DNA from 3 places in the Photorhabdus heterorhabditis genome. Region 1 is predicted to be linked to each of the others. Evidence: predicted binding sites of a transcription regulator. Region 1 holds the regulator's gene; each other region holds the start of a gene.
What was found. The regulator LexA, encoded in region 1, represses DNA repair genes until DNA is damaged. The targets are predictions, from matches to a motif close to TNCTGTATGTACATACAGNA.

Region 1 (4,221 bases):
AATGTATCCCATCCCATAAGGTGGTTATCATTTTCATATAACCTTCTTCATCAATAATTCCCCAGTCGCTATATAATTGGGATTGATGTTCCTGGGCAGCTGATAATGGTAACAGATAATAACAATAATCGTCATGAACAACACGTGACTGTAAAGGATAATGTTCCAAAGTTTCACTCCAAAAACCGAACCAATAGTCACTGACAATATTCAACCGCAATACCTGACGCTTCTCTTCCGGTAAAAGAGATAAACCCGCTTGTTGATAGTAACGCCGTTGCTCCCATTCAGGACGTTTAATAATACGATAAATAATGACAGACAGTAACATTACTACCAATAATGCTACACTTCCTACCTTAGCCAAAAGTAAATAGTCTTCATCTGGAAAAGATACATCACCTATTATTAATAATATAATTGCTACAGATAATATAATCCCCATACATATCGCAATCAAAAATAGAATATTAATGACTGAATATAAAAAACGCATAAAAGGAGATTTTCTTCTCTCACAGATAATATTCTTTATTATCTGATAACCTTTAACAGGGAACTGTCTGTAATGAGGCTGATTTTGTAAAAGGTTTTTCATCACAAATGATTCCTTTTCGGAAATTACCTGTCATACATGATAATTCTTATCTGTGTTATCACAAACTTCAAAGAAACATTATTTTTGTGGCTAAGTACCAATTTAACCAAATTAACTCTATCAGGGGACAATCTCGATGAACTTTTCTGGATAATATTTTCTATCGTAGAAACATGATAACATCACAACATTGTCATCATGCTGGTTGTAAGGGGCGCAATGGAACTCGTTAATCAAAAAAAGTTAATGGAACAGGCGGAAGCTATTTGCCAGGCTCGGGGAGTCCGCTTTACCCCACAGAGGCTTGAAGTTTTACGTCTGATTTCAGAGCAACCTGGAGCAATCAGTGCTTATGATTTGCTGGATTTATTGCGAGCAGCAGAACCACAAGCTAAACCCCCAACCGTCTACCGAGCACTGGAATTTCTGCTAGAACAGGGATTTATTCATAAAATAGAATCTACCAACAGTTATGTGCTGTGCCACCATATTGAACAACCAAGCCACACCTCAGCGATGTTTATTTGTGACCGCTGCGGCTCGGTTTCAGAACGGGATGGCGGTGCCGTTGAATCTGCTATTCAACAATTAGCAAAAACTGCCGGATTCAGTTTACGTCATACAGTAATTGAAGCTCACGGATTGTGTTCACCTTGTGAAGAGATTGAATCTTGCTCTGAACGGGATGAATGCCAACATGACCACAGCATTGAGGTAAAAAAGAAATAAGCAGTCAGTACTTATCCCAATAGGCTACTTTATTTGCCACTGGTTGCAAAAAAATGAACCCGGGCAATACTCAGACAAAAGCTTTAGTTTTTGCATGCACTTTAATACGGTCAGAAAGGTGAACGAAGCGAGTCATCCTCGCATATTATTACTATGTGTACACTCCAATTGTGTACGCTCCATTCTGCTGTGCTGTCTGTATTCACTGTTCATTCACAAGAACAGCCGCAATAATTACACCTACTGAGTTAGACTCTTAATTTTGCTACAAATCAGCTATCAGGATAAAAAGACAACCGCAGAATCACGTTTAAGACAATCGTAATGATACATTCAATAACATGATTCTGCCGGAATATTACAATGTCCTGATCATCACTCAAAAAACAGTGACTTAATATATTACTATCAGATCCAGCCACAGCTACGAATCACTCCGACCGCCAACCCTTCGATTGTTAAGTTTTGATCACGTAGATCAACAACTATTGGTTTAAACTCTGAGTTTTCTGCCAGCAATTCAACTTTATTCCCAGTCTGTCTAAAACGTTTTACCGTTACTTCATCTTCAATACGGGCAACAATAACCTGCCCATTACGAACATCCTGTGTTTTATGCACAGCCAGCAGGTCACCATCCATAATTCCAATATCTTTCATAGACATTCCGCTGACTCTTAACAGGAAATCTGCATTTGGTTTAAACAATGCAGGATCAACCTGATAATGGCTTTCAATATGCTCCTGTGCCAGCAGTGGTTCACCTGCGGCAACACGACCAATCAACGGTAAACCAGATTCTTCAAGCAGCAAACGGATACCCCTGGACGCCCCGGCAACAATCTCTATCACCCCTTTACGAGCCAGCGCTTTTAAATGCTCTTCAGCCGCATTCGGTGAACGAAAGCCAAGATGTGATGCAATTTCAGCGCGCGTTGGCGGCATACCCGTTTGCGAAATGTGGTCACGCACTAAGTCATAAACTTGTTGCTGCCTTGCAGTAAGTGCTTTCACTTCGCCCCCTGTTTGTTTATACAGTCAAACTGTGAGTATATACAGGTAAATAGCAATTGGGAACCTGTCAGGACAGAAAATCAGCCAATTATAATACATTGATCGATGATTAATCGAAATTAACCCATGAAAAACTGCCAAAGAACTGTACTCCAGATAATTAATGCCAGAATAATCGTCAAAAAGACTGCCGCAGAACCCATATCTTTCGCCCGACCGGATAGCTCATGGAACTCACTGCCAATACGATCAACAATCGCCTCAATAGCACTGTTCAGAATTTCCATAATCAAGACCAACATAATTGAACCAATCAGTAAAATACGTTCAATTACGCTGACATCCAGATAAAAGGCAACAATCAGAGCCAATATTGCTACGATTATTTCCTCCCGGAAAGCAGCTTCATTCTGCCATGCAGCCTTAATACCTTTCACCGAATATCTTGTTGCTTTAATAATACGGGTCAGTCCCACGGATTGATTTTTCATAAATTGCTCACATCCTATATGAAGTTGTTTGCCACTTTTCATGTTTATTATTGTCTTAACTCAACAGATCTCAACAACTGTTTCTGGTATGCTTGCGACCTATTGCTAACAAGAGGCTTTAGTTATTTATGTCAGGTTGGCGTAAAATATATTATAAATTATTGAATTTACCACTAAAAATACTGGTAAAGAGCAAACTTATTCCTACAGATCCCATCACTGAATTGCGGCTCGATACTACACGTCCAATCTTGTACGTGTTGCCGTATCACTCCAAAGCAGACTTACTGACATTACGTCAGCAATGCCTGGAGCAGGATCTGCCAGACCCTTTAAATCCACTGGAGGTAGGTGACACTGAACTTCCCGGTTATGTTTTTATTGATAATGGCCCACGCGTATTCCGTTATTACGCACCAAAGCAAGAATCTGTAAAAATTTTCCATGATTATCTGGATTTGCATCGCAATAATCCAAACCTGGATATTCAGATGCTGCCAGTTTCTGTCATGTTTGGCCGTTCACCCGGACGTGAAGGGCAAAGCACCCCATATCTACGGTTACTGAATGGTATCCAGAAATTCTTTGCCATTCTCTGGCTGGGCCGGGATAGTTTTGTACGTTTTTCCAATACAGTATCTCTGCGCTATATGGCGACTGAGCATGGTACTGACAAGACGATTGCCCATAAACTGGCTCGTGTGGCACGGATGCACTATTCTCGTCAGCGTCTGGCGGCAGTAGGTCCGCGCCTACCTGTTCGTCAAGAGCTGTTTAATAAGTTATTGGCGTCGAAAGCAATAGAAAAAGCCGTCTCCGATGAGGTTCGTACCAAGAAAATCTCACATGAGAAAGCTCAACAGAATGCTATCAACATCATGGAAGAGATTGCTGCTAATTTTTCTTATGAAACTCTACGACTGTCAGGACGCGTACTTGGTTGGACCTGGAACCGTCTGTATCAGGGGATCAACGTTCACAATGCTGAGCGGGTCCGTCGTCTGGCACAGGACGGTCACGAGCTGGTTTATGCTCCTTGCCATCGTAGCCATATGGATTATCTGCTACTTTCCTATGTACTCTATCATCAAGGCTTGGTGCCGCCACATATCGCCGCAGGCATCAACCTGAATTTCTGGCCGGCAGGACCGATATTCCGCCGTTTGGGTGCATTCTTTATCCGTCGTACTTTCAAAGGTAACAAACTCTACTCCACGATATTCCGTGAATATCTGGGTGAGTTATTTGCACGCGGTTATTCTGTCGAATACTTTATGGAAGGCGGTCGTTCCCGAACTGGTCGTTTGCTCGATCCCAAAACGGGCACCCTGACCATGACGTTACAAGCATTGTTGAGAGGTGAATCACGTCCAATCACGATCATTCCAA
Region 2 (4,221 bases), on a different contig from region 1:
TTTCTCGTTCACCACTCAGGAACTTACCTGTCAGTGAATCTTTACTCACCATGATATCTTTAACTGTGCCTTCTGCGACGATTTCGCCACCATGCACACCGGCACCGGGGCCGATATCAATGATATGGTCGGCAGCGCGGATTGCATCTTCATCATGTTCAACCACAATCACGGTATTTCCCAAGTTGCGCAAGTGGATCAGTGTCTCCAGCAAGCGTTCATTATCCCGCTGATGCAATCCGATAGAAGGTTCATCAAGTACATACATCACTCCCACCAGACCGGCACCAATTTGGCTGGCAAGGCGGATACGTTGAGCTTCACCACCGGACAGCGTTTCGGCAGAACGGGAAAGTGTCAGATAATTCAGACCAACATTAACCAGAAATTTCAGACGGTCGCGGATCTCTTTCAGTACTTTCTCAGCGATTTGTGCACGTTGACCGCTGAGTTTGAGATTTTGGAAGAAGTTCATCGCATGGCCGATACTGAAATCTGAAATCTCCGGCAGGGTTGTATTCTCGATAAATACGTAACGTGCTTCTTTGCGCAAGCGGGTTCCGTGGCAGGAGATACATGAGCGATTACTAATATATTTTGCCAGTTCTTCACGAACAGCAATGGATTCCGTTTCTTTATAGCGGCGTTCCATATTATGCAGTACACCCTCGAACGGATGGTTGCGTACTGTGGTATCGCCACGGTCATTGATGTATTTAAATTCGATAGATTGTTTACCAGAACCGTACAACACCACTTTCTGAATACTGCTGCTCAGGGAGTTGAAAGATGCTTCAATATCGAATTTATAATGTTCTGCCAGTGAACATAGCATCTGGAAATAGTAGAAATTACGGCGATCCCAGCCACGAATCGCACCACCGGCGAGAGAGATATCACCATTCTGAATCACTCTGTCAGGATCGAAAAATTGCTGAATGCCTAAACCATCACAAGTTGGGCAAGCACCGGCTGGGTTGTTAAAAGAGAACAAGCGAGGTTCCAGTTCACTCATACTGTAGCCACATGTTGGACACGCAAAGTTGGCGGAGAAAATCAGTTCCTCAGCCTGAGCGTCATCCATATCGGCGACAATGGCTGTACCGCCTGAAAGCTCCAGAGCGGTTTCAAAAGATTCCGCCAGACGTTGCGCCAGATCGGCGCGAACTTTAAAACGATCAATGACCACTTCAATGGTGTGTTTCTTCTGTAATTCCAGTTTTGGTGGATCGGATAAATCACAGACCTCGCCATCAATGCGCGCGCGGATGTAACCTTGTGCTGCCAGATTATCCAGTAATTTAGTGTGTTCGCCTTTGCGCTCTTTTACAATCGGTGCCAGCAGCATCAAGCGATTACCTTCTGGCAGTGCTAATACATTATCTACCATTTGGCTAACAGTCTGAGCTGTCAATGGAATATCGTGATCAGGGCAGCGAGGTTCACCTACTCGGGCAAACAGCAAACGTAGATAATCATGGATTTCGGTAATTGTCCCCACGGTTGAACGTGGGTTGTGGGAAGTGGATTTTTGCTCAATGGAAATGGCCGGGGATAATCCTTCAATATGATCAACATCGGGTTTCTCCATCAGTGACAGAAACTGGCGCGCATAAGCTGAAAGCGATTCAACATAACGGCGCTGCCCTTCTGCATAAAGGGTGTCAAATGCTAGAGAAGACTTACCTGAGCCGGACAAACCCGTGATAACGATCAGCTTGTCTCGGGGAATTATCAGATTGATATTTTTGAGATTATGGGTGCGTGCGCCCCGAACTTCGATGTTATCCATGAACTATTTCCCGGATGATTCATACGTGCATATACCCGTCATCTTTCAAGTTGCCTCTTTGTTGGCTGCACTCGCTCACCCTGGTCACAGAGTTTGCTATGCTCCCGGGGATTCACTCCCTTGCCGCCGCGATGCATCTTGAAATCCATAGGGTATATAATAATAAGTGAGTTATTATTACACAGAGTTGACTGATTAGATATACAGTATTTAAGTGAAATAATGTAATAAGTACAGTATGAAAGTACGGTAAGCTTCGCAAAGTCCACTTTAAAGTGGTCACGTTTCATTTTTAGCGTCGCATGTTAAACTGCGTTGCTTAATAATTGTAGAAATTCATTTCATCAGGAGTATTCCCAATGGCCAGCAGAGGCATAAACAAAGTTATTCTAATTGGTAATCTGGGGCAGGACCCTGAAGTCCGCTACATGCCAAACGGCGGCGCAGTTACCAACATTACTCTGGCGACTTCTGAAAGCTGGCGCGATAAACAAACCGGCGAGATGAAAGAGAAGACTGAATGGCACCGGGTGGTTTTATTCGGCAAACTGGCAGAAGTTGCGGGTGAATACCTGCGTAAAGGCTCGCAGGTTTATATTGAAGGTTCCCTGCAAACTCGCAAATGGCAGGATCAGAACGGCCAGGATCGTTACACCACTGAAGTTGTGGTAAACATGGGTGGTACCATGCAAATGTTGGGTGGCCGCGCTGGTGGTAATTTCCAGGAGGGGCAACCACAAGGGGGAAGTTGGGGACAGCCACAGCAACCACAATCACAGCAGCCACAATCACAACCACAACAGGCTCAGCAGTTCAGCGGCGGCGCTACTTCTCGTCCAGCTCAATCCTTTGCTCCACAGAGCAATGAGCCGCCAATGGATTTTGATGATGATATTCCTTTTTAGGTGCGCCGTTTTTGCTTTGTAAATCAAGTGGTTAATTTAATTTATTGAGTTAATCATAGGCTGTTGGAGTGCCTATTGCAAGCCTGACTTATCCTTATCCAGTAATGGGTTTGAACCTTGAAAGAGGAAGGGGAGTGCAGCATGTCAGGAAAAGGCTGGTTGCGGGGAAATAACCTACTTTGCGCCAGCCATTGCAAGTCCCATATGGTTAAGCCTGATTGGTTGAATCATAGTTCATAGTGGGTTTCGGGATGCCTTTGACTCACGGTTATTCAGGAGTCATACCAATATTTATAGTGGTTATCATTAGAAGGCCACTATATCCAACAATACTGGCACCTGCTCGGTGAGAGTGGTAATTGAACGTAAGTGGAACCTAAGTGGGACGTACCTTGACTACAAAGAAATACGGGATTATCTAAGTTGGTTAAGTAATTAACCAATAAGGTAACGGAGACTCCATAGTACCCAACGTAACTCTGTAATGGAGTGGCAATTGGCTGGCCAATCTGAAAAATATATATAAATCGATAAGTAATTATCGGTGAAATTATATTCGTAAGGGGGAAGGGAGTCAGTTGGAACTATACTAAAAGAAGCGAGGTTCGATAGTCAGTGCTATCACAGAGAACACTCAATGCTTTAAGTGGTATAAACAAAGCCAGCATACAAGGTTATAAGATCAGGAAACTGCATAAAATTATGTGCAGCAATAAAGATCTTTGGGCGCAGGCTTATGCCAATATTTATTCCAATCGGGGAGCTATGACGAGAGGAGTAAATAATAATACGATGGATGAAATGAGCGTCAATAGGATCGTAAGTCTTATTGAAACTATTAACTCAAACACGTATAAACCCGAACCTTGTAGGCGCATATACATACCTACAGATGCCCGAAAACCAAATGGGAAGAAACGCCCATTAGGTATTCCTACTGGAGATGATAAATTAATACAGGAAGTAATGAGAATGTTATTGGAAGAAATCTATGAACCGGTCTTTAGTGACTGGAGTTATGGATTCAGGCCAAAACGTTCCTGTCATTCTGCATTAAAAGAAATCAGAAACAGTTGGAAAGGAACAAAATGGGTATGTGATGTTGATATCAAAGGTTACTTCGACAATATTGACCACGATTTATTGCTGAAATTTTTGAGCAAGCGGATCGCTGATAACAAATTTCTGGCGCTTCTCAAGAAGTTCCTGAAAGCTGGCTATCTGGACAATTGGCATTACTTTGGCACCCATAGCGGGACACCACAAGGTGGGATTATTTCCCCTATCCTTGCCAATGTATTCCTCCATGAACTTGATGATTTTATGAGTAATAAAATCAAAGAGTTTGGCAAAGGAGAACGAAGGAAACCCAATCCCATATACAAAAGAGCACTACAGAATCGGGCAAATCGTATTAAATGGATCAGGCAAGGATTCGGAGCTTCTGGAATGCCTGCTGATGAGCAGAAAATCCAAAAATGGAAACATGAAGCGGATGAACTGGAGGAAAAACTGCGCACACTA
Region 3 (4,221 bases), on a different contig from region 1:
ATTGTTTACGCTACCTTTGTAAGGCATGCGGCCTAACCAATCATAACCTATTTCGAAGCCGAGATATGGATTGGTTTGATAGCCCAAATAAGCACCTGCGCCTAGCTGGTTTTTGTGCGTAGGGCCATTACCGATTGCATTGGTATAATCGTTACCGTAGAAGTTTACGTCATGGTATTGAGACCAGCCCAATTTACCACCAGTATACCAAGTGTTGTCTTTTGGAGCTGCTTGCGCTGCAGTTGTGAAAGCGGCCACTGCCACTGCTACCGCGATAGCTGTCTTTTTCATTTTAACGCCTCGTTATTATCATCACCCAATAGGCAATTGGCTTTGGGAGCCTTTTTACTTACTGCCTATCCCAATTGGCTATTTATACCTGTTATCTTTCAAGTTGCCTCTTTGTTGGCTGCACTCACTCATCCCGGTCACAGAGTTATCTATGACATAGTTATCTATGCTCCCGGGGATTTGTTCCCTTGCCGTCGCGATACATCTTGAAATCTATTGGGTATACATTTGCCATTCTTTGTAATTATTCAGGAACGAACTTGAGTAGTACTCGAACTTCAACTTCTCGTACTGCATGTACGCCCTGATATTCTGCGTGCTGTACATGTTCACTATTTATCCATACATTCACAAAAACGGCACGCATTAATTACTTATTACTTACATCTACTGAGATAGGCTATTAGCCATATTGATTAAAAAACTCAGTTTAAGAATACTGCACTTTCGTCAAACCAGTTAACCAAACAATACAAGGGTACTAAGCACAGTAATCTTTAATGGTGTAAAGTCTACAACGAAGTTAAAAAGTTACAAGTGGGTATTGATTAATAGCGCAAAAAAATTAAAAGGTAATGTATAATTTAAAAAAAACTTTACTATTCTTTACAACTAATCCTATATTAATTAATTGATTTTAATTGTGATCAGTGTTTTTTGGTCAAAATTGGTTATTTTGTGCTATGGATATTGAGATAATTCTTGGTTTTGGTCAATGATAGTAAATGGAATGAATTTTTAGTAAATTTGATTGTAGTTCAGTACAGTTGGTTCCTTTATTCACATTTTGTGGGCGCATAATAAAGCCCAATGCGTTACCTTTTCGCGCCGCAGACTGCAATTTTACCGTATCTCTTTCTGATAACTTAGGTAACCAGCCAAGTACTACGCTGTAATTACCACTCGCTAGTGCTCTTTCCATTGCATCTACAGTTGTAATGGAGTTGATGTGATTTAATTGAACAATTTTATCTAAAGGTAATCCAGAGTTAATTAACCATTGGCGGCTTAGTTTCTTGTGTGGACTCACCCATAGCAGCCAGCGAGACTCATTCCCTGATTCACGTAATAGAGGTAGCAATATATGGTTAATGACAGATTGGTTATCACTATAAATCAATTCACTCACTATACCACCACCTCCCACTGAATTATCTTGTGTAGGGGAAGAGCGTGATGGCTGCCTTTCTGTTGACAGATGTTTAGAAGAGTAAACCCAAGATGATTGAATGCCCATAATGAACCTCGCCACAAGATGCTGTATGAACATACAGTATCTTTATGTTAGTCTAAGATCAAGTCTATTTTTTCAAAGGGCTTCGCAAATATTGATTATAAATCGCTTTAAGTTCATTTAATCATTGGCAGAAAAAATTGGATTGCGTATGTTTTTAATTACTTGTTCCTCTTATCTATTTTACTGATAGCTGGGACAAATCTATGGATAAGAGACTTATTTGCACTAAACTCATGGAGCGATCTGTATGTTTTTGTCTGAGGTACGTTTTACTCAACTCAAAAATGGTTTTTCTTCGTTTGGAAGATTGACAAGGAAACCGCAGTTTGGCGGCTACAGCCTGCTGGCTGACGGGGTTATGTTCGCTATTATTGCTGATGGAGAATTATATTTACGGGGAAATAGTCATGCTGAAGTATTGTTCAAAGCCAGAGGAATGAAAAACTATATTTATTCGAAAAGAGGAATACCTGTAACTTTGCGTTATTACCAGGTTGGTGAATCACTTTGGCAAGATCAAGCATTGTTGTCTCAATATACACATTTAGCCTATCACTACTCATTGATTGAAGTGGTGGGTAAAAAGAAAATACCAGCGCGCTTAAAGGATTTACCTAATCTTGGAATGTCTCTTGAGCGTCAGTTATGGAAAGTAGGAATATGTAAAGTTGAAGATTTACGGTTGTTAGGTGCGAAAGCCAGTTATTTAAAACTGCATCAATATAAAAGAAAATTTAATGTTAGTTTGTTACTTGCTCTGGCTGGTGCAATTGAAGGATGTCATTCAGCCGTTTTACCGGTACAAATTCGTAATGACTTATTACGCTGGCACAAGGAGTTGTCCTGTTAGATTTTTATCGTGAACAGTTAAATGAACGGGGCAGCTAACTGCCCCAGTATATTAATGGGGTTCTAACTGGTTAATTTGTTTAATATGGTTAACAATTTCAGGTAGCAACTCTATTAATAAACTTGTTTGTTGCAATACTAATTGCTCTTTACTGTTTCCTTCTACCAAGGCTTGTTCAATTTTTTTCACTATATTGACAGGTATTTGTTTAATTCTTTCATCATCTATTGATGCTAGTTTTAATGCTGTATCAACATAACAAATAACGTCGTTAAGAATATCTAGAATAACTTTGTTATCCAATTTATCCCGGTGCGCTCCCAGCGTGGAGATATAACTCAACATTGTGTGATTTAGGCACAGTAGTCGGAATGCTTCTTCTTGGGAGGTTTGATAACTTTTCGGCTCGGCAGACATGTTTGAAATAACTGATGCTAGTTCTGCATCACTATTGTGGGCATCACGGCGGGCAATTCGATAGCTCAATCCATTGTCTTTTCCCTGATTATATTGGACTAAAATGGCATCAAGATAGCGGCAATTAGTACTCATTGTCCGGCTGATTACTTGTGATAATTGGCGGAATTTCCAGTCTGGCCAGATGAAACTCACTGCTAACCAGGCGATACCACAACCAATAAATGTATCAAAAATTCTTGGTAATGCGACGTCAAAACCTTCACCTAACAAATTAAAACACAATAATACCAGCAGCGTGATAAATAAGGTTGCGTGTGCATACTGGATATTACGAAAGGCAAAGAACAGTACACCAGAGATGATCATCAGTACCAATTGCCCTTCAATAGATGGTACGAAGTAGAGGATTGGTAAGCCGATTAATACCCCGGCAACAGTTCCTATTATTCTCAGAGCCAAACGGCGGCGGGTAGCGCTGTAATTAGGTTGGCAAACGAACAAACTGGTTAGTAAAATCCAATATCCACGTTGTAAATCCAGCAACTGAATCATAGCGTAGCTACTGCACAGTAAAACAGACATACGGATTGCATGACGGAATAGGGCTGATTGTGGAGTCAGGTGACGGCTGATCCTTAGACAGATATCGCGCACACCAGTTAGTGGTTCATCAGATAGTTGAGTTTCATCTTTTCTTTCTTTAGTCAGATTGTCCTGCCCGGATCTAATACCGGCTAGTTGTGCATCGATCGCACGCAAGTTTTTCAGTAGATTGTATAACGCGGTGATCTTGAGGCTATGTTTTTGTTGTTCCCCCAATTGTTGCAGCGAACTTTCCAGATAGTTGAAAGCACGTTCAACACGTGGATTGTGCTGATATTGCCTGTGCCAAAGAATTGACTGAGCAACGTGTTCACATGCACGGGCTTGCATGGAAAGAAGACGTTGAAACCGGAACAGGACATCACTGTAACGGAAAGCATTCCGTAGGCTCTGGTACCTTACATGAGCTGAACTCGCTCGTTCATGAATGTCCTGTGCGACAAAATAATAATGTAGCGTGTGACGAGTTCCACGTTGACTACGCTCTCCCTTCAGACGGGTTAATAAAGAGGCTTTGGTTTGATTTAGCGTATTTACCAAAGTACTGTTTGCCATTGCTACGTTAACGACAGATTGCTGGTATCCCTCTTCTATATCGGGATCAAACAAGTTGGCTTTGGCATTAAGATAAGCTGAAAGTTGCTGATAACAACGCGCTAGGTTGTCTTGTAACGGGCGAATAGGAAACAGTAAGTAGTCGGCGAGTGTTAGTAGGTGATACCAGATTGCTCCTGTCAGGAGTAATAGTGGTTGTTGATACCATAGTGGAAAAATAGATGTACCCAACATGGTATAAATGGCAATCAGTAACGCACCAAAT

Region 2: uvrA (excinuclease ABC subunit UvrA) is a predicted target of LexA. The motif match lies at 1,982-2,001, and genes of this name have one in related genera.
Region 3: sulA (SOS-induced cell division inhibitor SulA) is a predicted target of LexA. The motif match lies at 1,548-1,567, and genes of this name have one in related genera.

Annotation. Positions count from the first base shown of each region.
Region 1 covers NZ_LJCS01000018.1:6,481-10,701, forward strand. The annotation lists gene AM629_RS08540 (DUF1266 domain-containing protein) at 1-598, opposite strand, end outside; gene zur (zinc uptake transcriptional repressor Zur) at 818-1,327, shown strand; gene lexA (transcriptional repressor LexA) at 1,736-2,341, opposite strand; gene AM629_RS08555 (diacylglycerol kinase) at 2,461-2,832, opposite strand; gene plsB (glycerol-3-phosphate 1-O-acyltransferase PlsB) at 2,961-4,221, shown strand, end outside.
Region 2 covers NZ_LJCS01000032.1:12,750-16,970, forward strand. The annotation lists gene uvrA (excinuclease ABC subunit UvrA) at 1-1,792, opposite strand, end outside; gene AM629_RS12190 (single-stranded DNA-binding protein) at 2,152-2,697, shown strand; gene AM629_RS12195 (reverse transcriptase domain-containing protein) at 3,313-4,221, shown strand, end outside.
Region 3 covers NZ_LJCS01000003.1:130,231-134,451, reverse strand. The annotation lists gene ompA (porin OmpA) at 1-291, opposite strand, end outside; gene AM629_RS24950 (hypothetical protein) at 536-658, opposite strand; gene sulA (SOS-induced cell division inhibitor SulA) at 1,004-1,528, opposite strand; gene AM629_RS02320 (TfoX/Sxy family DNA transformation protein) at 1,776-2,378, shown strand; gene yccS (YccS family putative transporter) at 2,430-4,221, opposite strand, start outside.